3 regions of the Pseudomonas sp. GL_091 genome follow, and region 2 is predicted to be linked to each of the others. Evidence: predicted binding sites of a transcription regulator. Region 2 holds the regulator's gene; each other region holds the start of a gene.
What was found. The regulator sigma-54, encoded in region 2, starts transcription at its own class of promoters, with help from an activator protein. The targets are predictions, from matches to a motif close to ANTGGCATNNANNTTGCTNT.
Positions count from the first base shown of each region.

Region 1: the regulator sigma-54 is predicted to act here: its motif matches at 7,286-7,305, upstream of AC3ITY_RS08775 (circularly permuted type 2 ATP-grasp protein).
Region 3: the regulator sigma-54 is predicted to act here: its motif matches at 3,618-3,637, upstream of flgB (flagellar basal body rod protein FlgB).

Region 1 covers NZ_CM174451.1:1,893,204-1,903,355, reverse strand. Annotated here, with positions in the region: gene AC3ITY_RS08800 (3-hydroxyacyl-CoA dehydrogenase NAD-binding domain-containing protein) at 1-1,311, opposite strand, end outside; gene AC3ITY_RS08795 (acetyl-CoA C-acetyltransferase) at 1,336-2,541, opposite strand; gene AC3ITY_RS08790 (c-type cytochrome) at 3,156-3,956, shown strand; gene AC3ITY_RS08785 (transglutaminase family protein) at 4,075-4,884, opposite strand; gene AC3ITY_RS08780 (alpha-E domain-containing protein) at 4,881-5,831, opposite strand; gene AC3ITY_RS08775 (circularly permuted type 2 ATP-grasp protein) at 5,844-7,253, opposite strand; gene AC3ITY_RS08770 (ribonuclease E inhibitor RraB) at 7,620-7,964, opposite strand; gene AC3ITY_RS08765 (hypothetical protein) at 8,175-8,408, opposite strand; gene speE (polyamine aminopropyltransferase) at 8,549-9,424, opposite strand; gene AC3ITY_RS08755 (PLD nuclease N-terminal domain-containing protein) at 9,585-9,776, opposite strand; gene AC3ITY_RS08750 (hypothetical protein) at 9,857-10,152, opposite strand, start outside.
Region 2 covers NZ_CM174451.1:920,481-930,632, reverse strand. Annotated here, with positions in the region: gene AC3ITY_RS04170 (MlaC/ttg2D family ABC transporter substrate-binding protein) at 1-105, opposite strand, end outside; gene mlaD (outer membrane lipid asymmetry maintenance protein MlaD) at 117-584, opposite strand; gene mlaE (lipid asymmetry maintenance ABC transporter permease subunit MlaE) at 584-1,381, opposite strand; gene AC3ITY_RS04155 (ATP-binding cassette domain-containing protein) at 1,381-2,190, opposite strand; gene AC3ITY_RS04150 (KpsF/GutQ family sugar-phosphate isomerase) at 2,466-3,440, shown strand; gene AC3ITY_RS04145 (KdsC family phosphatase) at 3,440-3,964, shown strand; gene lptC (LPS export ABC transporter periplasmic protein LptC) at 3,972-4,544, shown strand; gene lptA (lipopolysaccharide transport periplasmic protein LptA) at 4,531-5,079, shown strand; gene lptB (LPS export ABC transporter ATP-binding protein) at 5,079-5,804, shown strand; gene AC3ITY_RS04125 (RNA polymerase factor sigma-54) at 6,168-7,661, shown strand; gene hpf (ribosome hibernation-promoting factor, HPF/YfiA family) at 7,736-8,044, shown strand; gene ptsN (PTS IIA-like nitrogen regulatory protein PtsN) at 8,057-8,521, shown strand; gene rapZ (RNase adapter RapZ) at 8,524-9,381, shown strand; gene AC3ITY_RS04105 (HPr family phosphocarrier protein) at 9,397-9,669, shown strand; partial or broken gene AC3ITY_RS04100 (ZIP family metal transporter) at 9,848-9,943, opposite strand; gene pmbA (metalloprotease PmbA) at 10,008-10,152, opposite strand, start outside.
Region 3 covers NZ_CM174451.1:5,649,028-5,659,179, reverse strand. Annotated here, with positions in the region: gene AC3ITY_RS25700 (flagella synthesis protein FlgN) at 1-211, opposite strand, end outside; gene flgM (flagellar biosynthesis anti-sigma factor FlgM) at 260-586, opposite strand; gene flgA (flagellar basal body P-ring formation chaperone FlgA) at 753-1,511, opposite strand; gene AC3ITY_RS25685 (chemotaxis protein CheV) at 1,595-2,527, shown strand; gene cheR (protein-glutamate O-methyltransferase CheR) at 2,573-3,400, shown strand; gene flgB (flagellar basal body rod protein FlgB) at 3,680-4,087, shown strand; gene flgC (flagellar basal body rod protein FlgC) at 4,091-4,534, shown strand; gene flgD (flagellar hook assembly protein FlgD) at 4,550-5,272, shown strand; gene flgE (flagellar hook protein FlgE) at 5,304-6,635, shown strand; gene AC3ITY_RS25655 (ribonucleoside-diphosphate reductase subunit alpha) at 6,886-9,780, opposite strand.

The sequences.
Region 1 (10,152 bases), 970 kb from region 2:
GCTGATCGGCAAGGTCGAGGTATTGGAGGCGATCACCGCGTCCGCGCCGACGACCTTCTGCGCCGCCAACGAGACCTTCGCCTTCAAATCCCGATCCTCGAACACGGCCTCGATGATCAGGTCGCAACCCGCCAGGTCAGCATCGCTTTCGCTGGTTTGAATGCGTGACAGAACGGTGTCGCGTTGCTCGAGGCTCATTTGTCCGCGAGCGACTTTCTTGTCCAGCAGCGCCGCCGAATGCGCCTTGCCCTTCTCAGCCGCCGCGAGGTTGATGTCCTTGAGCACCACATCGATCCCCGCCGACGCACTGACAAACGCGATACCGGCGCCCATCATCCCGGCACCGAGCACGCCGACCTTGCGGGTGACATAAGGCGCAAAACCTTGAGGCCGCGAGCCGCCGGCATTGATTTCGTTGAGCTGGAACCAGAACGTGCCAATCAGGTTTTTCGAGACCTGGCCGGTGGTCAGTTCGGTGAAATAGCGGGTTTCGATCAGGTGCGCCGTATCGAAATCCACCTGCGCCCCCTCGACCGCCGCGCAGAGGATTTTCTCCGGCGCGGGCATCGTGCCCTGGGTTTTGCTGCGCAGGATCGACGGTGCAATCGCCAGCATCTGCGCGACTTTCGGGTTTGACGGTGTACCGCCCGGTATCTGGTAGCCCTTCACGTCCCAGCGCTGCACCGCCACCGGATTGGCGAGAATCCACACCCGCGCCTTGGCCAACAGGTCTTCTTGATCGGTCGCCAGCGCGTCGATCAATCCTGCCTGCAACGCTTGTTGCGGTCGCAGCCTCTTGCCTTCAAGCAGATAAGGCAGGGCTTTTTCCAAGCCGAGCATGCGCACCATGCGCACCACGCCTCCGCCGCCCGGCAGCAGGCCGAGGGTGACTTCCGGCAGGCCGAGTTGCACCGACGGGTTGTCCAGTGCCACGCGATGATGGCAGGCCAGGCAGATTTCCCAGCCGCCGCCCAATGCAGCGCCATTGATCGCCGCGACCACCGGTTTGCCGAGGGTTTCCAGGGTGCGCAACTGGCCCTTGAGGCTCAGCACCATGTCGTAGAAGGCCTTGGCCTGGGGTTTGCCGACCTTGATCAGTTCATTGAGGTCGCCGCCAGCGAAGAAAGTCTTCTTGGCCGAGGTGATGATCACACCGGCGATGCTGTCCTTGTCGGCCACCAGGCGCGCAACACAGTCAGCCATGGCCTCGCGGTACACCGCATTCATGGTGTTGGCGCTCTGGCCCGGCATGTCGATCGTCAGGACGACGATCTGGTCCTGGTCTTTTTCGTAACGAATGGCTTCGTTCATAACGGGGTTCCTTGAAGTCCGGGCTCAGAGGCGTTCGATGATGGTGGCAATGCCCATGCCGCCGCCGACACACAGGGTCGCGAGGCCATAACGCAGGCGTTGGGCTTCCAGTTCATCGAGCAGCGTGCCGAGAATGACGCAACCGGTGGCGCCCAGCGGGTGGCCCATGGCGATTGAGCCGCCGTTGACATTGACCTTGTCCGGATCGACAGCCATGTCCTTGATGAATTTCAACACCACCGACGCGAACGCCTCGTTGACCTCGAACAGATCGATGTCTTCGACCCGCAGCCCGGCCTTGGCCAGTGCCTTGCGGGTCGCCGGCGCGGGGCCGGTGAGCATGATGGTCGGATCGGTGCTGGTGACTGCCGTGGCCACAATCCGCGCCCGTGGCTGCAAGCCCAGCGCCCGGCCCTTGGCTTCGGAGCCGATGAGCATCAGCGCCGCGCCATCGACAATCCCGGAACTGTTGCCGGGGGTGTGCACATGATTGATCCGCTCGACATGGCTGTAGACCCGCAGCGCGGTGGCATCGAAGCCCATCTGCCCCATCATCTCGAAACTCGGCTTGAGTTTGCCCAGGCCTTCCAGGGTCGAGTCGGCGCGGATGAACTCATCGTGATCGAGCAGGATGATGCCGTTCTGGTCCTGCACCGGCACCAGCGACTTGTTGAACGAACCGTCGGCCCGCGCCCGCGCAGCCTTTAGCTGGGAATGCAGGGCATAGGCATCGACGTCCTGACGGCTGAAGCCTTCAAGGGTGGCGATCAGGTCGGCACCCACGCCCTGTGGCGTGAATTGACTTTGCAGGTTGGTCGCCGGGTCCAGCGCCCAAGCCCCGCCATCGCTGCCCATCGGCACCCGGGACATCGACTCGACACCACCGACCACCACCAGGTCTTCGAAGCCTGAACGCACTTTCATCGCGCCGAGGTTCACTGCCTCCAGCCCCGAAGCACAGAAACGGTTGATCTGTACTCCCGCCACACTGACATCCCAATCGGCCACCTGAGCGGCGGTCTTGGCGATGTCGGAACCTTGATCACCAATCGGTGTCACGCAGCCGAGCACCACATCATCGACCTGGCTGGTGTCCAGCGCCGTGCGCTGCTGCAGTGCGGTGAGCAAACCGGCAACCAGGTTCACCGGTTTGACGCTGTGCAAGGCGCCATCGGCCTTGCCTTTGCCACGGGGCGTGCGTAACGCGTCGAAAATCAATGCTTGGGTCATGACGTCCTCGAACCGCAGTGCAGGTGGGTAAATACCGAGTGTCCACTCTTGGCCCGAGCCGCGTTTGATTCAATGACCGCAGCGCTCACAGACGTTGACGCTCACGCTCAGACGGACGGTAGTCAGCTACCGTTCAGGACACCAAGCTGTCTAGCCAACGGGCGCCAAAGAAGCTGGCAATAGGCCTCATGCCATTTTTAAAGCAAATTGCAAGAACACCATACGAAATGGATCTAAGCCAAGCTTAACGCGGGCTCTAAGGTGAACTTGTACGAAGTTGTCGTCGGGTTTTGCCGAGGCGCTCGTCGCTACAGGAAGTGCAACGCGCTGCCATCATGGAGCTATGCGGGCAGGCATCAGGAAATAACAAAAAAGGCGGTCAAGCCATGTTCAAACAATCGAAAGTACGTCAAGCCGGGCTCATCCTTTTCGCCACCACGCTGTTGTTGATATTGCCGAACCTGACCAAGGTCATCGGCTAGTCACGTCTATAAGATACGGCGTCACAGTTTTTGCATTGCCACTATCAAAATGTGACTGGCCCGCTACCCGGGCCAGCGTGGCTGTGCCAATCTTTGCGGCACTTGCACGACAGGGACGGCGATCACTTGAAAATGCTCATTCTGCTCGGGGCCATGCTGTTCGGCTCGCCCTTGTATGCCGCACAGCTGAACCTGGAGCTGGGCGCGAACAGTCGCACCTGGCAGACCGAGCAATTGCTCAAGCATCCCCAGGTTCAAACCATTAACATCAGCAACGACGTTTCCTACAAGCGGGACATGAGTTACCGCGCCGTGCCGCTGTCCGCACTGCTGACCGGCATCAAGCCTGGAGACCATCTGCAAGCCGTGGCCCTGGATGGCTTTGCCGCCGAAATGACCGCGGCACCGTTGCTCAATACCCAGGGGGCACAGGCGTGGCTGGCGATTGAAGACCCGGCCAAACCCTGGCCACCGTTATCCGAAGGCAAGCCCGGCGCCGGGCCGTTCTATCTGGTCTGGAGCAACCCGCAGGCCGGCAACATCAGCCCCGAACAATGGCCGTTCCAGGTGGCGAGCATCAAACGCCTGGCGCCCGTGGCCGAGCGCTTTCCCGCCCTGCTGCCCGATCCGGCGTTGAAGGCGGATGATCCGGTAAACAAGGGATTTGCGATATTCCAGAAGAACTGCCTGGCCTGCCACCGACTCAATGGCGCCGGTGACGCGCAGTTCGGGCCGGACCTGAATATTCCGTACAACCCGACCGAGTATTTCGGTGCGGACTTCCTCAAGCGCTACATCCGCGATCCACAGAGTTTGCGCCAGTGGCCGCAGGCGAAGATGCCCGGGTTCTCGGCCGAGGTGTTGCCGGATGGGGATCTGGGGATGCTGGTGGGGTATTTGAAGCACATGACCGGGCGCAAGGTGAAGCCGTGATGCATTTACCTGTAGGAGCGAGCCTGCTCGCGATAGCGGTGTGTCAGCCAGCGAAGTATTGACTGACATGACGCCATCGCGAGCAGGCTCGCTCCTACAGGGTTCGGCGGTGTTTCCGTTATTGCTGTTGCACCGAGATCACCGGCGCCGGCGTCGGTGAAACCAGCACCTTGGCGTGCATCTGCTCACACCCGCCGCCCCGGCGCATTCCGCGCACCGGGCAGGCATCCAGGTAGTCCAGGCCCACCGCCAGCTTCAGGTGACGCTCCGGCCGGGCCAGTTCATTGGTCACGTCGAAGCTGTACCAGGCGTCATCCAGCCAGGCTTCGGCCCAGGCGTGGCTGGCCAAGTGTTCGCTGTTTTCGCTGTACAGATAGCCCGACACATAACGCGCTGGAATGCCCAGGCTGCGGGTGCAGGCGAGAAACGCGTGGGTGTGGTCCTGACACACGCCGGAGCGTCCGGCAAAGGCCTGGGCGGCGCTGGTGTCCACTTCCGTGGAGCCCGGCGTATAGGTCATATGCTGGTTGAGGCCATGCATCAGATCGATCAACGCCGTGCGATCGCGGCGTTGCTTGCATTCCTTCTCGGCGAACGCCCGCAGGGCGGCGTCGGCTTCGGTCAAACGGGTGAAGCGCAGAAACGGCAATGCAGACTGGCTCTCGTGCTCGGCCTCACGCCATTCGTCGATATCGACCTGGCCACGGGCACCGATGATGATCGCCTCATGGGGCTCGTCCATGGTCAGCACATGCAGGATGTTGCCGAACGGATCAAGTTGCGCCCGCACCGGACGCGGCAGGTCGAGCTGCCAGCTAAGTACGTGCTGGCGTTCGCTGTCGTGGGGAGTCAGGCGCAGATACTGGATGCTCGCCCGCACCTTGTCTTCGTAGTGATAGGTGGTCTCGTGGCTAATGGAAAGTCTCATGCGGCCTCCAGATAAGAACTGTGAATCGCGTTACCCAACTGGCGCACCAGCGGGATGAACTCGGTGAGCCAGGCGTGCAGGCCTTCTTCGAGAATTTCTTGGATGCCGGTGTAGCGCAGGCGTGCGTCCATTTCTGCCGCCAGGCGTTGTGCGGGACGACCATTGGCCCCCGGTAATTGCGCGAGGATCAGGTCGATTTCTTCGGTGCAGGCACGCAGGGATCGCGGTACATCGGCCCGCAGCAACAGCAATTCCGCCACATGCCGGGCACCAGGGGCGTCGCGGTAGATTTCCGTGTAGGCCTCGAACGACGACAACGCCCGCAACAACGCGCTCCATTGGTAATACGCGTGAGCGGTGCCATCGCTGACCGCTTCGGCCTGATCACCGGCCATTTCGTAGCGGGCATCGAGCAGGCGCAAGGTGTTGTCCGCCCGTTCGATAAAGGTCCCCAGACGAATGAAACGAAACGCATCGTTGCGCATGATGGTGCCGTAGGACGCGCCCCGGAACAGGTGGGAACGTTCCTTGATCCACTCGCAGAAACGACTCATGCCGTAGCGACTGAGGCCCTGTTCGGCAATACCGCGAATTTCCAGCCAGGTGGCGTTGATGTTTTCCCACATGTCGGCGGTGATGCGCCCACGCACCGCATGGGCGCTGGCCCGTGCGGCACCGAGGCAGCTGTAGATGCTCGCCGGGTTGGCCGCATCCAGGGCGAAGAAATGCAGCAGCCGTTCGGCATGCAGTTCGCCATGGCGCTCCAGGTAATCGTCCAGGGTGCCGGTGATCAACAGCGGCATGGCCAGTTCGTGCAAACCGTCGCCACGACCGTCTTGCGGCATCAGCGACAGCGAATAACTGATGTCGAGCATCCGCGCGAGGTTTTCCGCCCGCTCCAGGTAACGCGACATCCAATACAAATCCGAGGCAGTTCTACTTAACATGACAGGCTTCCTTTAATCCTCGACCACCCAGGTGTCCTTGGTTCCGCCGCCCTGTGAGGAGTTGACCACCAGGGAGCCTTCGCGCAGGGCGACGCGGGTCAAACCGCCGGGCACGACCCGGGTTTCACGACCTGACAATACAAACGGCCGCAAGTCGATGTGGCGTGGCGCAATGCCGTTTTCGACAAAGGTCGGACAGGTCGACAGCGACAGCGTCGGTTGCGCGATATACGCATGGGGCTTGGCGATGATCCGCGCGCGGAAGGCTTCGATTTCCGCCGCCGTCGCCGCCGGCCCCACCAGCATTCCGTACCCGCCGGAGCCCTGGGTTTCCTTGACCACCAGTTCTGGAAGATTGGCCAGCACGTGGGAAAGCTCAGACGGATTACGGCATTGCCAGGTCGGCACGTTCTTCAGGATCGGTTCTTCGTCCAGATAGAAACGGATCATGTCGGTCACGAACGGATACACCGATTTGTCATCCGCCACCCCTGTGCCGATGGCATTGGCCAGCACCACGTTGCCGGAACGGTAGGACGACAACAGCCCCGGCACGCCGAGCATCGACTCCGGGTTGAAGGCCAGGGGATCGAGGAAGGCGTCGTCAAGGCGACGATAAATCACGTCGACCGCTTTCGGCCCGTCGGTGGTGCGCATGTAGACCTTGTCGTCACGCACGAACAGGTCCGCGCCCTCCACCAGTTCCACACCCATTTCCCGTGCGAGAAACGCATGTTCGAAGAACGCGCTGTTGAAGCGCCCCGGCGTCAGCACCACCACGCTCGGATTATCGATCGGGCTTGAGCTTTTCAGGGTGTCGAGCAACAGGTTCGGGTAGTGGTCGATGGGGGCGATGCGTTGCGCCGCGAACAACTCGGGGAACAGGCGCATCATCATCTTGCGATCTTCGAGCATGTAGCTGACGCCACTCGGTGTTCGCAGATTGTCTTCGAGCACGTAGTAGGTGCCATCGCCGTCGCGCACCAAGTCGACGCCGGAGATGTGCGAATAGATATCGCGGTGCAGATCCAGGCCCTGCATCGCCAACTGGTACTGCTCGTTGGCCAGCACCTGCTCGGCCGGAATGATGCCGGCCTTGATGATGCGCTGCTCATGGTAGAGATCGGCGAGGAACATGTTCAACGCCTTGACCCGCTGAATGCAGCCACGCTCAACAATCCGCCATTCGCTGGCGGGGATACTGCGGGGGATGGTGTCGAAGGGAATCAGGCGCTCTGTCCCTTGCTCATCACCGTAGAGCGTGAAAGTAATCCCGGCGCGATGAAACAGCAGATCGGCCTCGCGTCGCCGTTGTGCCAAAAGCTCGTCAGGCGTTTCGGCCAGCCAACGGGCAAACTCCCGATAATGCGGGCGGACCTGGCCGCCGGCATCGTACATCTCATCAAAATAGGTGCGGATCATGCCGTACTCCTTGTCTCTCGGACGTCCAGACCTTCGCAAGGCCCGTGCCATCGGCATAAACGCTTAAATTTCAATCGGTTGGATAATCAAGACACACGCACCGCACCAATCCTGTGCGGTAAATGCCCCAACCTGATCGCCCCCGCTTCATTGCAAGGCGTAGTGGTCGCCTATCACCAGCATAGTCAGAGTTGATTTCACTGCCCGGCAGTCGCTGGGGATAATTCATGCATTCGCTGGAAAACCTGCCGATCTCCCCTTATAGCCGCCTGCCCAGGCGGCTTTTTTTCCTTTCTGCAACGTGCTGAAACGAAAACGGCCAACCCGAAGGTCAGCCGTCATTGCTGGTTGTCACTGTTCATAAGGTTATGCGAGTCGCCCTCGTACCTCCTGTTTCACACCCCAGCCTTCGATGATGCCACCCAACGGCTCGACCACTGCTTCGAAACCCTGTTCGAAGTCGCCGATGTCGTCGTAGGTGGCATACATGACCTTGCACAACTCCAGCGCCCAGGCGCCATCGTCGCGCACACTGATTTGCGCATCCAGGGCTTCACCACGGTGGAAATGACCTGCCGCCCTGCGTGCCCGCTCCTCGTCCGGGAAAATGGCGTAGAACTCGATGGGATGAAACCGCGAAAAGTCAAAACCGCCTTCTTTCATGCGGCGCAACACGCTGCTGCTGATGTCTTCTTGATAGGCTGTGCTCATGAAACGTCCTCCTCAAAACGATGGATAGACTTTCCGTACTCCCTCACCCGCAACCGAACAGCGCGAGCGACGGCAACCGATGTGCCGGCGGGAAACAAGCATGGAGCTGACAAGACCAGACCTTAGCGATTCATTCGCTGATCTCGCTTGCAGAGTAGCCTTAAGATAGAGCCTCTGCCAAGGCCTGGATGTGAATGCGACAGGTGCCGTTCAGATTGGAGTAATGCCGAGGATTTGAATGCTGTTCTGGGACTTGAGCTCTTTGACGCACGCATCAGTGGTCCGCCCTTCCAGATCGTTCAGATCCAGTTCGGCAGCGACAGGAAGAAGACGGGCCTTGATGAGTTTGGCGGCACGCTCGTAGTCCGGGCGCTCGGTGCACTCAAAGACTTCGTTGATGGTTTCGCCATGATCATCCACGAAAGTGACTTTCCACTTTTGCATTGGTGCCTCCTCGATAAAACCCATGGATGGGCTTACCTCTATCTCGACCTTGTTAGCAGGCTAATTGTTCCGCCTTGTTCCGCCGCAATTCAATGTGGGAGCGGGCTTGCTCGCTCCCACAGGTTTTGTGTTTCAACCCATCAATCGTTACTTGGTTTGTTCACCGCCTGCAACACGTATTGTGGCAAGGCGAAGGCGCCGATGTGGATTTCAGGATTGTAGTAGCGGGTGATGATGCCGCTGCCCGTGAAGCGCTGTTGCAGGGTTTCGCGGGACAACTTGCGATAAGCGGTATTGGTGGCGCCCCAGGCGAAGGTCATCGAACCGCCGATGTAGGTCGGCACGGCGGCCTGGTAGAAGTGCCAGTCCGGAAACAGGCTGCGCAGGCGACCGGCGGTGGTCTTCACTTCTTCGATCTGCATGAACGGCGTGCCGTTCTGGGTCACCAGGATGCCGCCTTCGTTCAGGCAGCGGTGGCAGGCCTGGTAGAAGTTTTCCGAGAACAGCACTTCGCCCGGTCCGATCGGGTCGGTGGAGTCGGAAATGATCACATCGAATTTTTCAGTGGTGGTGGCGACGAAACGCATGCCGTCGTCGATCACCAGGTTCAGGCGTGGATCTTCGAATGCACCTTTGGAGTGGTTCGGCAGGAATTCCTTGCACATGTCGACCACGGTACCGTCGATCTCGACCATGGTGATGTGCTCGACACTGCGGTGCTTGGCCACTTCACGCAACATGCCGCCGTCGCCGCCGCCGATGATCAGCACGCGCTTGGCAGCGCCGTGCGCCAGGATCGGCACGTGGGTGAGCATTTCGTGATAGATGAACTCGTCGGCTTCGGTGGTCTGGATCACACCGTCCAGCGCCATCACCCGGCCCATGCGCGGGTTTTCGAAGATCACCAGGTGCTGGTGCTCGGTGCGCACTTCGTGCAGCAGTTTTTCCATGCGAAAACGCTGGCCGTAGCCTTCGTAGAGGGTTTCCAGGTAGTCGCTGGTCGGGGTATTGCTCATGGGAAGTGCTCCGATGAATGCGGGTGGCAACGGACGGTTACCCGCCCATGATGGCCAATCGAGCGTCTCGATTGCCCGGGAAAGGCGCGCATTCTACGTCGCGGAACATGACAGGTCGAACCTTCGTCATCGAAGTACCCACAGGTTCAGTGACGCTTGTTCAGAATTTGACGTTGCCACGCGGTCCGGCGATGGCCCAGATGATCAGTCCCAGTACCGGCAACAGCGCGATCAACAATACCCAGAGGATTTTCATCCCGGTCTCGGCGCTACTTTTGAACACGTTGATGATGGCCCAGATGTCCAGGACAAAAATGATCAAGGCAACCAGGCTGTTGAACGTGGAACCCATGGTGACGCTCCCAAAGAGTGATATGCCCCCTCAGGATAGACGGTCGCCGCGAGGATTCCTTTTTATTGACAGTGTCTGGATCAGACGTGGATCGCCACTTTCAGCGCTTCCAGGGATGGCGCGGCTGCGATGCCGACTTCTGCGCACAATTCCAGCACCCGTGGCAGGTCATTGCCGTAGACCAGGACCACCTGCAGCTCGTCATCGAGCAACTGGCTGAAGTTCATCAGCGTGTAGCCACCGCTTTCCTTGTTCATGCTGCTCATCTGCACCTGGATGCGGTTGAGCGCGGTCAGGGCTTCGGTCTTGGCCAGTTGCTTGGGCTTGAGATTGAACTCCACCCCCGGGCCGAACGAGGCGACGATCTGGGCGAACA
Region 2 (10,152 bases):
GGTGTCCTGTACCAAATCGTGCGCCGAAGGCGCTGCCACGGCGTTGGCTAGCAGCGGCAGCGCCGCGAGCAATACCAAAAGGCCACGTCGCAAGATAGAGATCATTTAACAGTTCCTCATTTAGCTTCTTTGCTAACGGTATTGAGCAGGAATTTACCGATCAGGTCTTCGAGCACCAGCGATGACTGCGTGTCATGGATGGTTCCACCATCCTTGAGCAGGGTGTCTTCCCCGCCCACGCTGATACCGATGTACTTCTCGCCCAACAGGCCAGCGGTCAGGATAGATGCAGTAGAGTCCGCAGGCAGATTATCAATGCGTTTTTCCAGCTGCATGGTCACCCGACCGGTGAAACTGTCGCGATCCAGATCGATGGCCGTGACCTTGCCGATGGTCACACCGGCCATGGTCACCTTTGCTCTGACCGTCAAACCGGCGATATTGTCGAAGTAGGCGTAAAGTTTATACGTGTCGGTGCTCGGAGTCGGGGACAGGCCACTGACCCGCAACGCCAACAAGAGCAAAGCCAGGATGCCAGCCAGCAAGAAAAGGCCGACACCGATTTCCAGGGTGCGGTTTTGCATCAGAAATCTCCAAACATCAAGGCGGTCAGAATAAAGTCCAGGCCGAGTACTGCCAACGAGGCATACACAACGGTCTTGGTAGTGGCACGACTGATCCCCTCGGAAGTGGGTTCGCAGTCATAGCCTTGGAATACGGCGATCCAGGTCACGACAAAGGCAAAGACGATACTTTTGATGATCCCGTTGAGCACATCGTCAGTGAACGTCACGCTGTTCTGCATGTTCGACCAGTAGGAGCCTTCATAGACCCCCAGCCAGTCGACAGCTACCCACGAGCCGCCCCAGATACCCACGACGCTGAAAATCATCGCCAGCACCGGCAGGGAAATGAAACCGGCCCACAAGCGTGGCGCGATAATGTACTTGAGCGGGTCGACCCCGATCATTTCCAGGCTGGACAACTGCTCGGTGGACTTCATGTTGCCGATTTCGGCGGTCAACGCCGAACCTGCGCGCCCGGCGAACAGCAAGGCAGTCACCACCGGCCCCAGTTCACGCAGCAGCGTCAGCGCCACCATCTGCCCGACAGCCTGCTCTGAACCATAGCTGGAAAGAATGTTGAAGCCCTGCAGCGCCAGCACCATGCCGATGAATACCCCGGAGACCACGATGATCACCAGGGACATCACGCCCACCGAATGCAACTGCTTGATCAGCAGCCCGAAACCGCCACCGATGCTGCCCCGGCCGAGCAAGGCATGGAACAGGAACAAGCTCGAACGCCCGAACACCGCCAACACATCGATGCCGGCCTGGCCAAAGCGGCGAACGCGCTCTACTAATGAAATTCTGCGCATCAGCGCTTCCCCAGAAGATCTGCGCGGTAATCCGTCGCTGGAAAGTGGTACGGAACCGGGCCGTCGGGTTCACCGGTCATGAACTGACGAATGCGCGGTTCATCCGAGTTCATCAACTCGTCCGGCGTGCCCTGCCCCAATACCTGACCATCGCCCACCACATAAATATAATCGGCAATGCTCGCGGTCTCGGCCAAGTCGTGGGATACCACGATGCTGGTGATGCCCAGCGCATCGTTGAGCAAACGAATCAGGCGCACCAGAACGCCCATTGCGATGGGGTCCTGGCCGACAAAGGGCTCGTCGTACATGAGGATCTGTGGATCGAGCGCGATCGCTCGGGCCAGTGCAACACGGCGCTTCATGCCGCCGGAAAGCTCGTCGGGCATCAGTTCAATGGCACCGCGCAAGCCCACGGCCTGCAGCTTGAGCAGGACGATGTCGCGGATCATTTCTTCCGGCAGCTGCGTGTGAACCCGCAGCGGAAAAGCGACGTTCTCGAAGACATCGAGGTCGGTAAACAGTGCGCCGCTCTGAAACAGCACGCCCATATGCTTGCGCGCATCGAACAGGTCGCTGCGCGACAGCTTTGGCAGGTTCTGACCGTTGACCCAGACTTCGCCCTTGGTGGGCCGCAACTGGGCGCCCATCAGACGCAAAAGCGTGGTCTTGCCACACCCGGAAGGCCCCATGATGCCGGTGACCTTGCCGCGCGGGATACGGATATCGACATTATTGAAAATGCTGCGCGCACCGCGCTTGAAGGACAGTCCCTTCAGCTCGACCGCGTAGGCGTTATCGGCACTCATCTAAACTCCTTGCGATGCAGCCTCTCACTCGGACGCCTGGCTTTCTGACGAAAGCACATACCTCCCGGGCAGGCCGAACTGGCGGCGAACTATATCACTGCAAAGGCTGCGCGCCCAAGGCCAAAGCCAGGCCATGTTCAACTGCATGAAAGGTTGAAAGCCCCGTTTAGAAGGTTTCCGGGGACAAGGATGACAATGCGCGACGAACTAGCGTGAGGGATTCGATCATAACCGCTATAATCGCCGCCTTTTCATCAGGCTATACGATTTCTGACATGAGCCAATCCAGCGACCTGATTCAATCAGCACAACGCACCATCCGCCTCGAGGTAGAAGCCGTGCAAGGCTTGCTACCCCACATCGACGCAGATTTCGTACGCGCTTGCGAGATGATTCTGGCCAGCAAAGGCCGCGTGGTCGTGGTCGGCATGGGCAAGTCGGGGCACATCGGCAACAAGATTGCCGCGACCCTGGCCAGCACCGGCACCACGGCATTTTTTGTGCACCCCGCTGAAGCCAGCCACGGTGACATGGGCATGATTACCCGCGACGACATCATTCTGGCGCTCTCGAATTCCGGCTCCACCAATGAAATCGTGACCCTGCTGCCACTGATCAAGCGCCTGGGCATTCAGTTGATCAGCGTGACCGGCAATCCTGACTCCGCGCTGGCCAAGGCCGCCGAGGTCAACCTGAATGTTCACGTCGAACACGAAGCCTGCCCGTTGAACCTGGCACCCACCTCGTCGACCACCGCCGCCCTGGTGATGGGCGACGCCCTGGCAGTCGCGTTGCTGGAAGCCCGTGGCTTTACCGCCGAAGACTTCGCCTTTTCCCACCCCGGTGGCGCCTTGGGCCGACGCCTGCTGCTGAAAGTGGAAAATGTCATGCACGCCGGGCAAGAGTTGCCGCAAGTACAGCGTGGCACCCTGCTGAAGGACGCACTAATGGAAATGACCCGCAAAGGCCTGGGCATGACCGTGGTCCTGGAAGCCGATGGAAAGCTGGCCGGGATCTTTACCGACGGTGACTTGCGTCGCACGCTGGACCGTAGCATCGACATCCATAGCGCTACCATCGACCAGGTCATGACTGCACACGGCAAGACTGCCCGCGCCGAAATGCTCGCCGCCGAAGCGCTGAAAATCATGGAAGATCATAAAATCAACGCGCTGGTCGTGGTCGACCGTGAAGACCGCCCGGTCGGCGCCTTGAACATGCACGACTTGCTTCGCGCGGGAGTAATGTAATGAGTGCAGACCTGCTGCAACGCGGCAAACAGATCAAGCTGGCTGTGTTCGATGTCGACGGCGTGCTGACCGACGGGCGCCTGTACTTCCTCGAAGACGGCAGCGAATTCAAGACGTTCAACACACTCGACGGCCAGGGCATCAAGATGCTGATGGCCGCCGGCGTGCAGACCGCCATCATCAGTGGCCGCAAGACTCCAGTGGTCGAGCGGCGAGCCAAAAACCTCGGCATCCCGCATCTCTATCAGGGTCGCGAGGATAAACTGGTGGTACTCGACGAACTGCTGGCCCAACTCAACCTGAGCTATGAACAGGTGGCCTACCTCGGCGATGACCTGCCGGACCTGCCGGTGATTCGTCGCGTAGGCCTGGGCATGGCCGTGGCCAATGCCGCCAGTTTCGTGCGTGAACACGCCCACGGCATCACCCTCGCCCGTGGCGGCGAAGGTGCCGCTCGCGAATTCTGCGAACTGATCCTGCGTGCCCAGGACCGCCTCGACGCGGCCAATGCGGCGTACCTGTGAGCCCATTATGCTGAGCAAAAAGTTTCGCAACACCCTGATGTACAGTTGCATCGCGGCGATATTCGCCGCGGCTGGCTACTGGAACATCAGCCCGGAACGCTTCCTCGACAAGCCGGTAACGCCGATCGATGAAAGCATGATCGACTATTACGCCATCAACGCCCACAGCGTGCAGTACCTGCCGGACGGCAAGCTGCAATATGATCTGGTGTCCGACAAGGTCGAGCACCTGAAAGCGACCGAGGTGACATTGCTGACCAACCCCGACCTGAATGTGTTCCGCGGCACTGAATTCCCGTGGCACGTCCAGAGCTTGCACGGCGAGGTCAACCCTGATGGCACACAGGTCGAACTGATCGATGACGTGCGCATCACGCGCTTCGACGAGAAAAACCGTAAAACCCTGATCACCAGCACCCGTATGACCGTGTTCCCGCAGCAGCAATATGCGCAGACAGAGCAAGACGTTAGAATCGACGGCGCTGGCGGTGTATCGACTGGCAAGGGAATGAAGGCGTATTTGAAAGAAAGCAGGATACACCTGCTATCGAACGTAAGAGGACAGTATGAGGCTCGTTAAAACCCTCCCGATTTTGCTCAGTCTGGGCGCAGCACTGGGAAGCGTGAGCGCCTGGGCTCTGCCGGAAGATCAACAGCAGCCTATCCGCATTCAGGCCGACGATGCCCAACTGGACGACAAGCAAGGTATTGCTACCTATAAGGGTGACGTGATCATCACCCAAGGCTCGATGAAGGTGACAGGCAACACCGTTACCATCACCCGCACCCCGACTGGCGACATCGACGTAGTGACCTCGGTGGGCAACCTGGCGTACTTCGAGCAATTGCAAACGGCTGGCGATACCAAGCCTGTTCAGGGCTGGGGCGTGACGATCCAGTATCACGCCGCGCAAAATCGCGTCGTACTGATCGACAAGGCCAAAGTTGTCGACAAGGACAACAACGTCACCCAAGGCGAAAAAATCGTCTACGACACGGTCAAGAAGCTCGCCAGCGCCGGTCGCGCCACGGGCAGCAAGGTCACCGAGGCGCGTCCGCGCATCGACATGGTGATCCAGCCGAAAAAGAAAACCGACGAGCAAAAGGCCCAGTAATGGCAACTCTGAAAGCTCAGCATCTGGCCAAGAGCTACAAGAGCCGCCAGGTCGTGCGCGACGTCAGCCTGTCCATCGACAGCGGCCAGATCGTCGGCCTGCTTGGCCCAAACGGCGCCGGCAAGACCACCTGCTTCTACATGATCGTCGGCCTGGTGCAAGCCGACCAGGGCCGCGTCCTGATCGATGACCTGGACGTCAGCCACCAGCCAATGCACGGTCGCGCAAAGGCCGGTATCGGCTACCTGCCGCAAGAAGCATCGATCTTCCGCAAACTGTCGGTGGCCGACAACATCATGGCCATCCTCGAGACCCGCAAGGAACTCGACAAGGCCGGTCGTCGCAAGGAGCTGGAAAGCCTGCTGCAGGAATTCCACATCAGCCACATCCGCGACAACCTCGGCATGAGCCTGTCCGGTGGCGAGCGCCGTCGCGTGGAAATCGCCCGCGCCCTGGCCACCAACCCGAAATTCATCCTCCTCGACGAACCCTTCGCCGGCGTGGACCCAATTTCGGTCGGCGACATCAAGCAGATCATTCACCACCTCAAGGCCAAAGGCATTGGCGTGCTGATCACCGACCACAACGTCCGTGAAACCCTGGATATCTGTGAAACCGCCTATATCGTCAACGACGGTCAACTGATCGCCGAAGGCGACGCTGAAACCATCCTGGCCAACGACCTGGTGAAGGAAGTGTACCTGGGCCACGAATTCCGCTTGTAAGACACCGAGGTGCCAGAGCAGTCGACGAGCGCTTGTCTCGATAAAAAATCAACTCTTTTTTATTGTTAAAGCGCTCTAGGCAAACACGACACTTCAAAGATGTTCGGGAGCCAGCTGGAGCATCCTGTCAACAAAACTTTGCAGATTTTTATTGTTACAGCGCTCTAGGCAAACACGACGCTTCAAAGATGTTCGGGAGGCCAGCCGGAGTAACCTGTCAACAAAACTTTGCAGGTTTTTATTGTTACAGCGCTCTAGGCAAACACTTCAGTTTCAGGCATATAATTTGCTTATGATTGGCGCCCCGGCGCCCTGTAGTGGATGGCGCATGTGCGCCGGCGAATAAGGTGTTAAGCCCCTGCCATGAAACCATCGCTAGTCTTGAGAATGGGCCAGCAGCTGACGATGACACCGCAGCTGCAACAGGCCATCCGCCTGCTCCAATTGTCGACCCTGGACCTGCAACAGGAAATCCAGGAGGCCCTGGAGTCCAATCCGATGCTCGAACGCCAGGAAGAAGGCGACGACTTCGACAATTCCGACCCCTTGGCCGACAACGCCGAACAAAAGCCCAACACTGAAATCCAGGAGCCCTCCTACCAGGAAAGCGCCCCGACGGTTGATAACCTCGATGAAGGTGACTGGAACGAGCGCATCCCCAACGAACTTCCCGTCGACACCGCGTGGGAGGACGTTTACCAGACCAGCGCCAGCAGCCTGCCCAGCAATGATGATGACGAGTGGGACTTCACCACCCGCACCTCGGCCGGCGAAAGCCTGCAGAGCCACTTGCTGTGGCAACTGAACCTGGCCCCGATGTCCGACACCGATCGCCTGATCGCCGTGACCCTGATCGACTGCATCAACAATCAGGGCTACCTGGACGAAACCCTCGAGGAAATCCTCGAAGCCTTCGACCCGGAGCTGGACATCGAACTGGACGAAATCGAGGCCGTCCTGCACCGCATCCAGCAGTTCGAGCCCGCCGGCATCGGCGCCCGCAACCTGGGCGAATGCCTGCTGCTGCAATTGCGCCAGTTGCCTGCCAAGACCCCTTGGCTGGCCGAGGCCAAGCGCCTGGTCACCGATTATATCGACCTGCTTGGCAGCCGCGACTACAGCCAGTTGATGCGCCGCATGAAGCTCAAGGAAGATGAACTGCGCCAGGTCATCGAGCTGGTCCAGAGCCTCAACCCGCGCCCGGGCTCGCAGATCGAGTCCACCGAAGCCGAGTACGTCGTTCCTGACGTCATCGTGCGCAAGGACAACGAGCGCTGGCTGGTGGAGCTGAATCAGGAGTCGGTGCCACGGCTGCGGGTCAACGCCCAGTACGCCGGTTTCGTGCGCCGCGCCGACACCAGCGCCGACAACACCTTCATGCGCAATCAGTTGCAGGAGGCCCGCTGGTTCATCAAGAGCCTGCAAAGCCGCAATGAAACCCTGATGAAGGTTGCCACCCAGATCGTCGAGCATCAACGCGGCTTTCTGGAGTACGGCGACGAAGCCATGAAGCCGCTGGTCCTGCATGACATCGCCGAGGCGGTCGGCATGCATGAGTCGACGATTTCACGGGTGACCACCCAGAAGTTCATGCACACCCCCCGGGGCATTTACGAACTGAAGTACTTTTTCTCCAGTCACGTAAGCACCTCCGAAGGCGGCGAATGCTCGTCCACGGCGATCCGGGCGATCATCAAAAAACTGGTTGCCGCGGAAAATCAGAAAAAGCCGTTGAGTGACAGCAAGATCGCTGGTTTACTGGAGGCACAAGGCATTCAGGTGGCTCGCCGCACCGTCGCCAAGTACCGCGAATCCCTCGGGATCGCGCCTTCGAGCGAACGCAAGCGGTTGATGTAGAGCCACGCCACAGCGTTCCAGTGGTAGATCATCTGATCTACCGCTTTATGCACTGGCAACGAAGGAGAAGCTGTATGCAAGTCAACATCAGTGGACACCAACTGGAAGTGACCGAACCTCTTCGCACCTACATCGGCGAAAAACTCGAACGATTGGAGCGACATTTCGACAAGATCACTAATGTGCAGGTCACGATGACCGTCGAAAAGCTGAAGCAGAAAATCGAAGCCACGCTGCATATTCCCGGGAATGAAGTGGTCGCAAACGCGGAACATACTGATATGTACGCCGCGATCGACGCACTCACCGACAAGCTGGATAAACAACTCAAAAAGCATAAGGAAAAGACCCAGAGCCTCCTCCAGGGCGCAACCGGTCGTTAACACTCCCAACCCATGATCCGACTTGAAAGTATCCTGACCCCCGGCCGTTCCCTGGTGAACGTGCCGGGAGGCAGTAAAAAGAAAGCCCTCGAACAAATTGCCAATCTGATCGCCCGCGAAGTGCCGGCCCTGGAGATGCAAGATGTCTTCGAGGCACTGATTGCCCGTGAAAAACTCGGCTCCACCGGTTTTGGCAATGGCATCGCTATTCCACATTGCCGTCTCAAAGGCTGTGTTTCGCCCATCAGTGCATTGATGCACCTGGACGCCCCTATCGATTTCGACGCCATCGACGGCGCGCCGGTTGACCTGCTGTTCGTACTGCTGGTCCCGGAAGCCGCCACCGATGCGCACCTTGAGCTGCTGCGACAGATCGCCAGCATGCTCGACCGCAAGGAAGTACGTGAAAAACTGCGTAATGCTGCAAGCAACGAAGCCCTGTATCAGGTTGTCCTGAACGAGCAAAACGGTCAGTAATCATGCGCTTGATCATCGTCAGTGGCCGTTCCGGCTCAGGTAAAAGTACCGCCCTCAACGTTCTTGAGGACAACGGCTACTACTGCATCGACAACCTGCCTGCCGGCCTGCTGCCGGAGCTGGCCGAACGTGCCTTGATTCATACCGAGCTGTTACAGCCGCTGGTCGCCGTTTCCATTGACGCGCGCAACCTGCCCAGCCACCTGTCACGCTTCCCCGACCTGCTCGAAGAGGTCCGCAACCGCCACATCCAGTGCGATGTCCTGTACCTGGACGCCGACGAAGAAACCCTGCTCAAGCGCTTCTCGGAAACCCGCCGACGTCACCCCCTGACCAACGCCAACCGCTCGCTGGCCGAAGCCATCAGCGTCGAGAGCGACCTGCTCGGGCCGATTGCCGACCTCGCCGATCTCAAGATCAACACCACCAGCCTGAACCTGTACCAACTGCGCGACGCCATCAAGCTGCGTCTGTTGAATCAGCCCGAGCCGGGCACTGCGTTCCTGGTGGAATCCTTCGGGTTCAAGCGTGGCATGCCGGTGGACGCCGACCTGGTGTTCGATGTGCGCTGCCTGCCCAACCCTTACTGGAAACCGGAATTGCGCGAGCAATCCGGGCTCGATCAACCGGTTGCCGAATATCTGGCGGCCCAGCCGGATGTCGAAGAGATGTTCCAGGACATTTCCACATACCTGCTAAAGTGGCTGCCTCGTTTTGCCGCCAGCAACCGCGCCTACGTCACCATTGCCATTGGCTGCACTGGCGGACATCACCGTTCCGTCTACCTGACCGAGCGTCTGGGGCAGGCGCTGCAAAAAACCCTGAAGAACGTCCAGGTTCGCCACCGCGACCTCAGCTAAAGGATTCACACCGCGATGCCTGCTCTGGAAATCGAAATCATCAACAAACTGGGCCTGCATGCTCGCGCTTCTGCAAAATTCGTTGGGGTGGCGGGTCAGTTCCCGTGCCAGATCCGGGCCGGTCGTACACCAGAGTCCATGGTCGATGGCAAAAGCATCATGGCGATGATGATGCTGGCCGCCGGCAAAGGCACCACGATCCACTTGAGCACAGAAGGCGAGCAGGAACAGGAAGCGCTGAATGCGCTGGTGGCGTTGATCAACAACTTCTTCGACGAAGGCGAGTAACAGTCACGGCTTTGTGGCGAGGGGGCTTGTCGGAACGCCGCATCGCCCTGTTCGGCTGCGTAGCAGTCGTAAATCCGACGAACACAGCATCCACGTTGAATCTCGATTGCAGTTTTTGGGGCGGCTTCGCCACCCAGCGGGGGCAAGCTCCCTCGCCACAAAGGCTCTTTGCCACAAATCAAGCCAGCGCCGTATCCATCACCATCATCAAACAGAACCCCATCAGCAGCCCAAGGCTGGCAAGCTGGTCATGACCATTGCCGCGCGATTCGGGACAAGGTCAATAAAAAAGGCGCGCCCCCATTGAGTAGCGCGCCTTTTTGTACAGCGGCCCTGGCTTAGCTGCCCGCCACCGTCATCCGTTCGATCAGCACCGAACCGGTGCGAATGTTGCTGCGCAACTCAAGATCGTTACCCACGGCAACGATCTGCTTGAACATGTCGCGCATGTTGCCGGCAATGGTCACTTCCTGGACCGCGAAC
Region 3 (10,152 bases), 2.4 Mb from region 2:
TTGGCAGGTTGAGGCTGGCGAGAATTTCACTGCGCTTGCGGCCATGCTGTTCGAGCAAAACGACCAATGCCTGTTTCTGCGCCAGGATGTTCTCGAGCAATGGCATGTCGCGGCCATGCAATGCGAGGGATTCGGTCTGCAGTAACTCCAGCAGGTGTTGCGCTGGGGCAAAGTCGTCGGTGATCAGTTGCAGTAGATGAGTGTCGTGCATGGCTGGCCTTGGGTTTTAAGCGTCCAAAAGCCTGGCGCCGGCGGTGGCCTAGCGCTGGGCTTCGAAGTTGAGCAGTTTGCTGGCTACACGGTTGCTGTCGACTTTATAGCTGCCATCGGCAATCGCTGCTTTCAACTCGGCCACGCGGGCGTTGTCGACGGCAGGCTGATCGCGCAGCTTGTCAGTGACCTTCTGCAACTGTTGAGCCTCATTGCTGAGATGTACCGATTCCCCGCTTTTGACGGTACCGGCCTGTTCGGCCGCGGACTCCAGCGGTGCGGATTTGCCGGCCTCGGCACTTTCCTTGCTGGCGCTGGTACGTGTACTGCCCGTAAGGGACGAGGAGCTGTTCAAACGGCTGAAATCGATGACCATGATAAAAACCTCTGGGAATTTGGACGCTTGCCATGGTTTCGGCCATTCCCTGGAAAACTTTAGGCCCATTTATCAATGAACCTTGCGCGCGCCAGCGCTTGCCGTGCCTGGAACACAGTCTAGGGAACAGCCGCGGCAAGCGCCACATTCTGATGAACAGCGCGCCTTACATGGACACTTCCACCTGCCCCGGCGCCATGACCTGCGCCTTGATGACTCGCTGGGAGTTGAGGTTTTTCACCCGGATCTGTTCGCTCAGGCTGCCGTTTGACAGTGCTTCGCCCGGCATGCGCACGCTGAGCGTACCGCTACGGGCGGTAATCACCACCTGATCACCCTTGCGGATGACTTCTGCCTGTTCGATATGCACCAGGGTAATCACCTGGTCGGCGACCATTGGTCGGGTCAGTCGCTGTCCGATCGCCTGATCGAGGGAGGTCAGGTAGCCCTGGCTGGTGAGGCTGATATCGCGCTCGCGCAGGACCACGTCCCCAAGCTCGACAATGGCTGCGCGGCGCAGTGGCCGGGCGCTGGTCACGACTTCGCGAAACAGGCGGACTTGAGCGGGCACGAACACTGTCCAGGGGGAAACGCCCTCGCAGCGAACCTTGACCGTAACCCGTCCCAGCGGCTTGGGACTCTCAAGCGTTGCTGTCAATTCCTTGTCGCACATGGGCATGTGCATGCGCGGATCGAGTTGGTTGACCTGGATCTCGTAGCGACCTTCCGTTTGGCTGGTAGCCAGATAGTCTTCTACGGTGAATTCAAGAAAGCCCTGAGTGACGCCGATAAGCATGTCAGGCAAGGTAACCGCGTCAGCAAGGGCAGGGCTGCCAGCGTTGAACAGGCAAACAGCCGCCAGCACACCGAGCAATTTTCGGCAGGGTGTGGTCAGGCGTCGGAAAAATGTCGGTTCTGTGTTCATAACGATTAAAAAAGCAAGCGTCGTGCCGTTTAGTGATGAAGGCGCGTCGCAACAACACTTGGCGTTGGTGTAGGAGTCTGGGCATGGCTGGTGTAATGGATTCGGTAAACCAGCGCACGCAACTGGTGGGGCAGAATCGCCTTGAGCTGTTGTTGTTCCGTCTCGACGGCCAGCAGCTGTACGGGATCAACGTGTTCAAGGTTCGGGAGGTGCTGCAATGCCCCAAACTGACGCTGATGCCCAAGTCCAGTCCTGTCGTGTGCGGCGTGGCGAACATCCGGGGGGCGACCATCCCGATCCTTGATCTGGCGATGGCGACCGGCTCCGGTGCGTTGAAGGACAAGCACAATCCATTCGTGATCATCACGGAGTACAACACCAAGACCCAGGGTTTCCTGGTCCGCTCGGTGGAGCGCATCGTCAACATGAACTGGGAGGAGATCCATCCGCCGCCCAAGGGCACCGGGCGCGATCACTACCTGACGGCGGTGACGCGGGTCGACAACCAGCTGGTCGAAATCATCGACGTGGAGAAGGTGCTGGCGGAAGTGGCACCGACGCCGGAAGCGATTTCCGTCGGTGTGGTGGATGTCGAAACCCAGCACAAGGCACTTTCGTTGCGTGTGCTGACGGTCGACGACTCATCGGTGGCACGCAAGCAGGTCACGCGTTGCCTGCAAACGGTCGGCGTCGAAGTGGTGGCGTTGAATGACGGTCGGCAAGCGCTGGACTACCTGCGCAAACTGGTCGACGAGGGCAAGAAGCCGGAAGAGGAGTTCCTGATGATGATCTCCGACATCGAGATGCCGGAGATGGACGGGTACACCCTGACGGCGGAAATCCGCAATGACCCGCGAATGCAAAAGCTTCATATCATCCTGCACACTTCGTTGTCGGGGGTATTCAATCAGGCGATGGTCAAGAAGGTCGGTGCCGATGACTTCCTGGCCAAGTTCCGTCCTGATGACCTGGCATCCCGGGTAGTCGACCGGATCAAAGCAGCAGATATCAGCTAGGGGGTCGCACCCCTGGCAGTCAACACGATTTAAGAGGCGGCATCATTGTCTACGGGTAATTTGGATTTCGAACAGTTCCGGGTATTCCTGGAAAAAGCCTGTGGCATTTTGCTCGGTGAAAACAAGCAGTACCTGGTCTCCAGCCGTCTCAACAAACTGATGGAACAGCAAGGCATCAAGTCTTTGGGGGAGTTGGTTCAGCGCATGCAGACCCAGCCGCGCAGCGGTTTGCGCGAGCAGGTGGTGGATGCCATGACCACCAACGAAACCCTGTGGTTTCGTGATACCTACCCGTTTGAAGTCTTGAAGAACAAGGTACTGCCCGAAGCGATCAAGGCCAGTCCCGGCCAGCGCCTGCGCATCTGGTCGGCAGCGTGCTCGTCGGGCCAGGAACCGTATTCGCTGTCGATGTCCATCGACGAGTTCGAGCGGGTCAACCTGGGCCAGTTGAGGATGGGCGTGCAGATTATTGCCACCGACCTGTCCGGTACCATGCTGAACAACTGCAAGACCGGCGAGTACGACAGCCTGGCCATTGGCCGCGGTCTGTCGCCCGAGCGCCTGCAGCGTTATTTCGACCCGAAAGGGCCGGGGCGCTGGGCGATCAAGGCGCCGATCAAGAGCCGTGTGGAATTCCGTTCCTTCAACCTGCTGGACAGCTACGCGAGCCTCGGCAAGTTCGACATCGTGTTCTGCCGCAACGTGTTGATCTACTTCTCCGCCGAGGTGAAGAAGGACATCCTGTTGCGTATCCACAGCACGCTGAAACCGGGTGGCTACCTGTTCCTCGGTGCTTCCGAAGCGTTGAACGGTTTGCCGGATCATTACCAGATGGTCCAGTGCAGCCCGGGGATCATTTACCAGGCGAAGTGATTTTGTTGGTGTTGTCAAAAAGCGGGAGTCCTCTGGGGCTCCCGTTTTTTTGTCTGCTGAATTTCCGCCAGCACTGCATTCCCCTGTGGGGGCGGTGGTGTTCTGAAAAGGGGGAGGAGGCGGCAGAAAAGCGGCATCCGGCGGAAAACCATTGCCGCTTTTCTGGCATTGCCGCGTTGCCATGGCCGGCAAAGCCCCGGTTTCCGGGGTTTTTTGAATTGGCATGGGGCTTGCTAAGTTGATCCTACGAAAAATCAGGTCACCCGAAGGTTTCCCGACATGAGCATCAGCTTCGATAAAGCGCTCGGTATCCACGAACAAGCCCTGGGCTTCCGCGCCCAGCGTGCCGAAGTCCTGGCCAACAACATCGCCAACGCCGATACCCCGAACTACAAGGCTCGGGACCTGGACTTCTCGAAAGTGCTCGCCGAGCAGAACGAGAAAACCAAAAACGGCACCTTCGCCTTGAACATGACCAACAGCCGTCACATCGAAGCTGAAGGCCTGGGCAATGGCGACGAGTCGTTGCTGTATCGCACCCCGATGCAACCGTCGATCGACCAGAACACCGTGGACGCCCAGCTGGAACAGTCGAACTACGCGGAAAACGCGATTGGCTTCCAGGCCAGCTTCACCCTGCTCAACAGTAAATTCAAAGGGCTGGTGTCAGCCCTGCGTGGAGAGTAAGCCATGTCTCTGTCCAGTGTTTTCAACATTGCCGGTAGCGGCATGAGTGCGCAGACCACGCGCTTGAACACCGTCGCTTCGAACATCGCCAACGCCGAGACGGTCTCGTCGAGCATCGACCAGACCTACCGTGCGCGTCACCCGGTATTCGCCACCATGTTCCAGGGCGGGCAGAACGGCGGCAGCGATTCGCTGTTCCAGAGCCAGGACGCCGCCGGTCAGGGCGTTCAGGTGCTGGGTGTGGTCGAAGACCAGAGCAATCTTGAAGCGCGCTACGAGCCGAACCATCCGGCGGCCGATGCCAAGGGTTACGTCTACTACCCGAACGTCAACGTGGTGGAGGAAATGGCCGACATGATTTCCGCGAGCCGTTCGTTCCAGACCAACGCCGAAATGATGAACACCGCCAAAACCATGATGCAGAAGGTCCTGACCCTTGGTCAGTGATAAGGGGCGACTCAGATGAGTGTTACCGATTCCACCAGTGGTTTGAGCCTCAACGACATCCTGGCCAACTCTTCGATCAAGACCAGCACCACGACTGACGGCCTCGCGTCCGCAACCGGCAGCGCCACGGGCAACCAGGCGCTGGGCAAGGATGCGTTCCTGCAATTGCTGGTGACCCAGCTGAAAAACCAGAACCCGCTGGAGCCCCAGGACAACGGCGCGTTCGTGGCCCAGTTGGCGCAGTTCAGCAGCCTGGAAGGCATCACCACGCTCAACAGCACTGTGAGCGGCCTGGCGAGCAACTACAACTCGTCCCAGGCCTTGCAGGCGTCGTCGCTGGTGGGGCGTTCGGTCATCGCGCCGGGCGACAAGGCCGTGGTCGATACCACCAAGAGCCTCAGCGGCACGGTGGTCGTTCCGTCTTCGGTGGCGTCCGCCACCCTGAAGATCACCGACGCCGACGGCAAGACCGTGCGCACCATCGACCTCGGTTCGCAGAAGGCCGGCAACGCCAGTTTCATCTGGGACGGCAAGAACGATGCGGGTGAGACGGTACCTGCGGGCACCTACACCTTCGGCGCCACGAGCACGATCGATGGCCAGTCCGTCGCGTTGATCACCAACCTGCCCGCCACCGTCAACAGCGTGACGATCAGCCAGACCGGCGGTGAGTTGATGCTCAATCTGGCCGGGCTGGGCAGCGTTGCCCTGTCCAAAGTACAAACCATTGGTATGTAGAGCCGACTAACACGGCACAAAGGAGTGGATGATGTCTTTCAATATCGGCCTTAGCGGTCTCTATGCAGCCAATAAACAACTGGACGTGACCGGCAACAACATCGCCAACGTCGCGACCACCGGTTTCAAATCGTCCCGCGCAGAATTCGAAGACGTGTACTCGGCGACCCGCCTGGGCACCGGCAGCAAGACCGTCGGCAACGGCGTGCGCCTGGCCAACGTTTCCCAGCAGTTCGGCCAGGGTGACGTGAGCAACACCGGCAACGTGCTCGACATGGGTATCCAGGGCAACGGTTTTTTTGTCCTGAGCAACAACGGTTCGCTGACCTACACCCGTGCCGGTACGTTCAAGACCGACAAGGAAGGCTATGTCACCAACAGCGACGGTACGGCCCGCCTGCAAGGTTACGGTGTGGATGCCAACGGCAAGATCGTCAATGGCGTGCTGACCGACCTGCGGATCGACACCTCCAACCTGGCACCGAAATCCACCAGCACCGTGTCGTCGACGATCAACCTGAACTCCACCTCGGCGGTGATCGACCAGACAGTAGCGGCGAACAAGTTCGACCCGTCCAAGACCGAGACCTTTACCAAGTCGTTCAGTACCCCGATCTTCGATACTCAGGGTAACCAGCACACCATGGATCAATACATGGTCAAGACTGGAGCGAACACGTGGGACACCTACACGCTGATCGATGGCCGTAATCCGGATGGCAGTGATCCTACCGTTACCGCGCCGGTTGCTTCGACCATGTCGTTCGATTCCACCGGTAAACTGACTTCGGTCAGCACACCCGTGACGCCGCCAACCACGCCACCGACTTCAGTAATCAGCAGTGACCTGAAAATTACCAACTGGACACCGGGCAGTGTCACCAATGGCGTCTGGACAGCCAACGGTGCCGCAGCCGATCCAGCAGGTTTGACCATCGCCATGGCCAACACCACCCAGTTCAACGCCGACACCGCGCGTTCGATTCCGGCGCAGAACGGTTACGCCACGGGCCAGATCACCAACCTGACCATCGACGGTAGCGGTGTGCTGCTGGCCAACTTCAGCAACAACCAGACCAAGCCCATCGGCCAGATTTCCCTTGCCAGCTTCACCAACGAGCAAGGCCTGCAGCCGGTAGGCGGCACCAGCTGGAAAGAAACCTACGCGTCGGGCATCCCGGGCTACGATGCGCCGGAGACCGGCACCCTGGGTTCGATCGTTTCCAACTCCCTGGAAGAGTCCAACGTCAACCTGACTAACGAGCTGGTCGACCTGATCAAGGCGCAGAGCAATTACCAGGCGAACGCCAAGACCATCTCCACCCAGAGCACCATCATGCAGACCATCATTCAGATGACTTGATGCTGGATAGTGCTGCACAAAAAGCCCCTCGAGAGAGGGGCTTTTTTGTGCTCGCCGAAACCTGTAGGTGTAGGAGCGAGCTTGCTCGCGATGGTCGTCAACGATAACGCGTGTTGTCTGGAAATACGCGGCGCCCTCAAGACTATCGCGAGCAAGCTCGCTCCTACAGACAGGCAAAAGAAAACCCCCGACCCGCCAGAGGCTGATCGGGGGTTTCGAGTAAGCGCCTTGCAGCGCTTACCGGCTCAGCTTATTGGCAAGCTTCGCAATCCGGCTCGTCGATGGCGCAAGCCTTCGGCACTGGAGCAGGACCGGCAGGCGCTGCCAGGACCGAGTCGTCACCGTGGTTGCCGCCGCTGGAAACAGCGTTCAGCTTGCCGGTGTTGATGGTCGACTTCTCGGTGCTGGTCGCAGCCAGGGCACGGAGGTAGTAAGTGGTTTTCAGGCCACGGTACCAGGCCATGCGGTAGGTCACGTCCAGCTTCTTGCCCGAAGCGCCGGCGATGTACAGGTTCAGCGACTGAGCCTGGTCGATCCACTTCTGACGACGGCTTGCCGCGTCGACGATCCACTTGGTGTCGACTTCGAACGCGGTCGCGTAGAGCTCTTTGAGTTCTTGCGGGATGCGCTCGATCTGCTGCACAGAACCGTCGTAGTACTTCAGATCGTTGATCATGACCGAGTCCCACAGGCCGCGAGCCTTCAGGTCGCGAACCAGGTACGGGTTGATCACGGTGAACTCGCCCGACAGGTTCGATTTCACATACAGGTTCTGGTAGGTCGGTTCGATCGACTGCGAGACGCCGGTGATGTTGGCGATGGTCGCGGTCGGTGCGATGGCCATGATGTTCGAGTTACGGATGCCTTTCTGTACACGGGCGCGAACCGGTGCCCAGTCCAGGGATTCGTTCAGGTCGACATCGATGTACTTCTGGCCACGGGACTCGATCAGGATCTGTTGCGAATCCAGCGGCAGGATGCCTTTGGACCACAGCGAACCCTGGAAGGTCTCGTAGGCGCCGCGCTCGTCGGCCAGGTCGCAGGAAGCCTGGATCGCGTAGTAGCTGACCGCTTCCATCGACTTGTCGGCGAACTCGACGGCAGCGTCGGAACCGTAAGGGATGTGCTGCAGGTACAGCGAGTCCTGGAAGCCCATGATGCCCAGGCCGACCGGACGGTGCTTGAAGTTGGAGTTCTTCGCTTGCGGCACCGAGTAGTAGTTGATGTCGATCACGTTATCGAGCATGCGCACGGCGGTGTTCACGGTGCGTTGCAGCTTGGCGGTGTCCAGCTTGCCGTCGACGATGTGGTTCGGCAGGTTGATCGAGCCCAGGTTGCAAACGGCGATCTCGTCCTTGTTGGTGTTCAAGGTGATCTCGGTGCACAGGTTCGAGCTGTGGACCACGCCCACGTGCTGCTGCGGGCTGCGCAGGTTGCACGGGTCCTTGAAGGTCAGCCATGGGTGGCCGGTTTCGAACAGCATGGACAGCATTTTGCGCCACAGGTCTTTGGCCTGGATGGTCTTGAACAGCTTGACCTTGCCTGGGTACTCGGTCAGGGCTTCGTAGTACTCGTAACGCTCTTCGAAGGCCTTGCCGGTCAGGTCGTGCAGGTCCGGTACTTCGGACGGCGAGAACAGGGTCCACTTGCCGTCGTCGAAGACGCGCTTCATGAACAGGTCAGGGATCCAGTTGGCAGTGTTCATGTCGTGGGTACGACGACGGTCATCACCGGTGTTCTTACGGAGTTCGATGAACTCTTCGATGTCCATGTGCCAGGTTTCCAGGTAGGCACACACAGCGCCTTTGCGCTTGCCACCCTGGTTAACCGCTACGGCGGTGTCGTTGACGACTTTCAGGAACGGCACGACGCCCTGGGACTTGCCGTTGGTGCCCTTGATGTACGAACCCAGCGCACGCACCGGGGTCCAGTCGTTGCCCAGGCCGCCAGCGAATTTCGACAGCATGGCGTTGTCGTGGATCGCGTGGTAGATGCCCGACAGGTCATCCGGAACGGTGGTCAGGTAGCAGCTCGACAGCTGTGGACGCAGGGTACCGGCGTTGAACAGGGTCGGGGTCGAAGCCATGTAGTCGAAGGACGACAGCAGGTTGTAGAACTCGATCGCGCGGTCTTCTTTTTGCTTCTCTTCGATCGCCAGGCCCATGGCCACACGCATGAAGAAGATCTGCGGCAGTTCGAAACGCACGCCATCCTTGTGGATGAAGTAACGGTCGTACAGGGTCTGCAGGCCCAGGTAGGTGAATTGCTGGTCGCGCTCGTGGTTGATCGCCTTGCCCAGTTTTTCCAGGTCGAAGGTGGCCAGCACAGGGTTCAGCAGTTCGAACTCGATACCTTTGGCGATGTAGGCCGGCAGTGCCTTGGCGTACAGGTCGGCCATTTCGTGGTGAGTGGCGCTCTCGGCCACACCGAGGAAGCCCAGGCCTTCGCCGCGCAGGGTGTCCATCAGCAGGCGCGCGGTCACGAACGAGTAGTTCGGCTCGCGTTCAACCAGGGTACGGGCGGTCATCACCAGGGCGGTGTTGACGTCGTTCAGGGCCACGCCGTCGTACAGGTTCTTCAGGGTTTCGCGCTGGATCAGGTCGCCGTCGACTTCTTCCAGGCCTTCGCACGCTTCGGTGACGATGGTGTTCAGGCGGCCCATGTCCAGCGGCGCCAGGCTGCCGTCGGCACGGGTGATGCGGATCGACGGATGAGCGTTGACCGCTTCCTCGGCCGGTGCGTGGGCAGCGCGTTCTTTCGAACGACCGTCACGGTAGATCACGTAGTCGCGAGCCACTTTCTGCTCGCCGGCACGCATCAGGGCCAGTTCGACCTGGTCCTGGATTTCTTCGATGTGGATGGTGCCGCCTGATGGCATGCGACGCTTGAAGGTCGCGGTGACCTGTTCGGTCAGGCGGGCAACGGTATCGTGGATTCGCGACGAGGCAGCAGCGGTGCCGCCTTCAACTGCGAGGAACGCTTTGGTGATGGCGACGGTGATTTTGTCATCGGTGTAGGGAACGACAGTGCCGTTACGCTTGATCACGCGCAGTTGGCCAGGCGCGGTGGCGGACAGATCCGAATTCGAATCAGTGGCCTGCGGCAAGGTGCCCTGCGGGTTCTCGCGAGTTGTGTCGGTTTGCATGGGGGAGTGTCTCCACATTCTCTATGTTTGTTTGGGCACCATCACGGTGCCCACCGTTCCGTCCTGAAGCACTACAACCGGCGAGCGCCGGGCATAACAACTTCGGGACAGTAGGAAGGGGGCTATAGGGCGCCGCTTCCATGCCGAAGTCTTTGGTCTCACGCCTTGGGCCTGAAACCTTGGTCCTTTGCAGGTGACAGTTGGGACTGCAACACCCGTACCGTTTTCACCACTCGGGGCCGAAATACAGTAGCCATCCGCATGCGCGGTTTGGTCTTTCGAAAATACGTATGGTTCAACCGGACAGAGGCAATAAAAGCGCTTGAAATTGGTGTCTGGTTTGTGTTTGGTTTTTTTGCGCAAAACCCTACA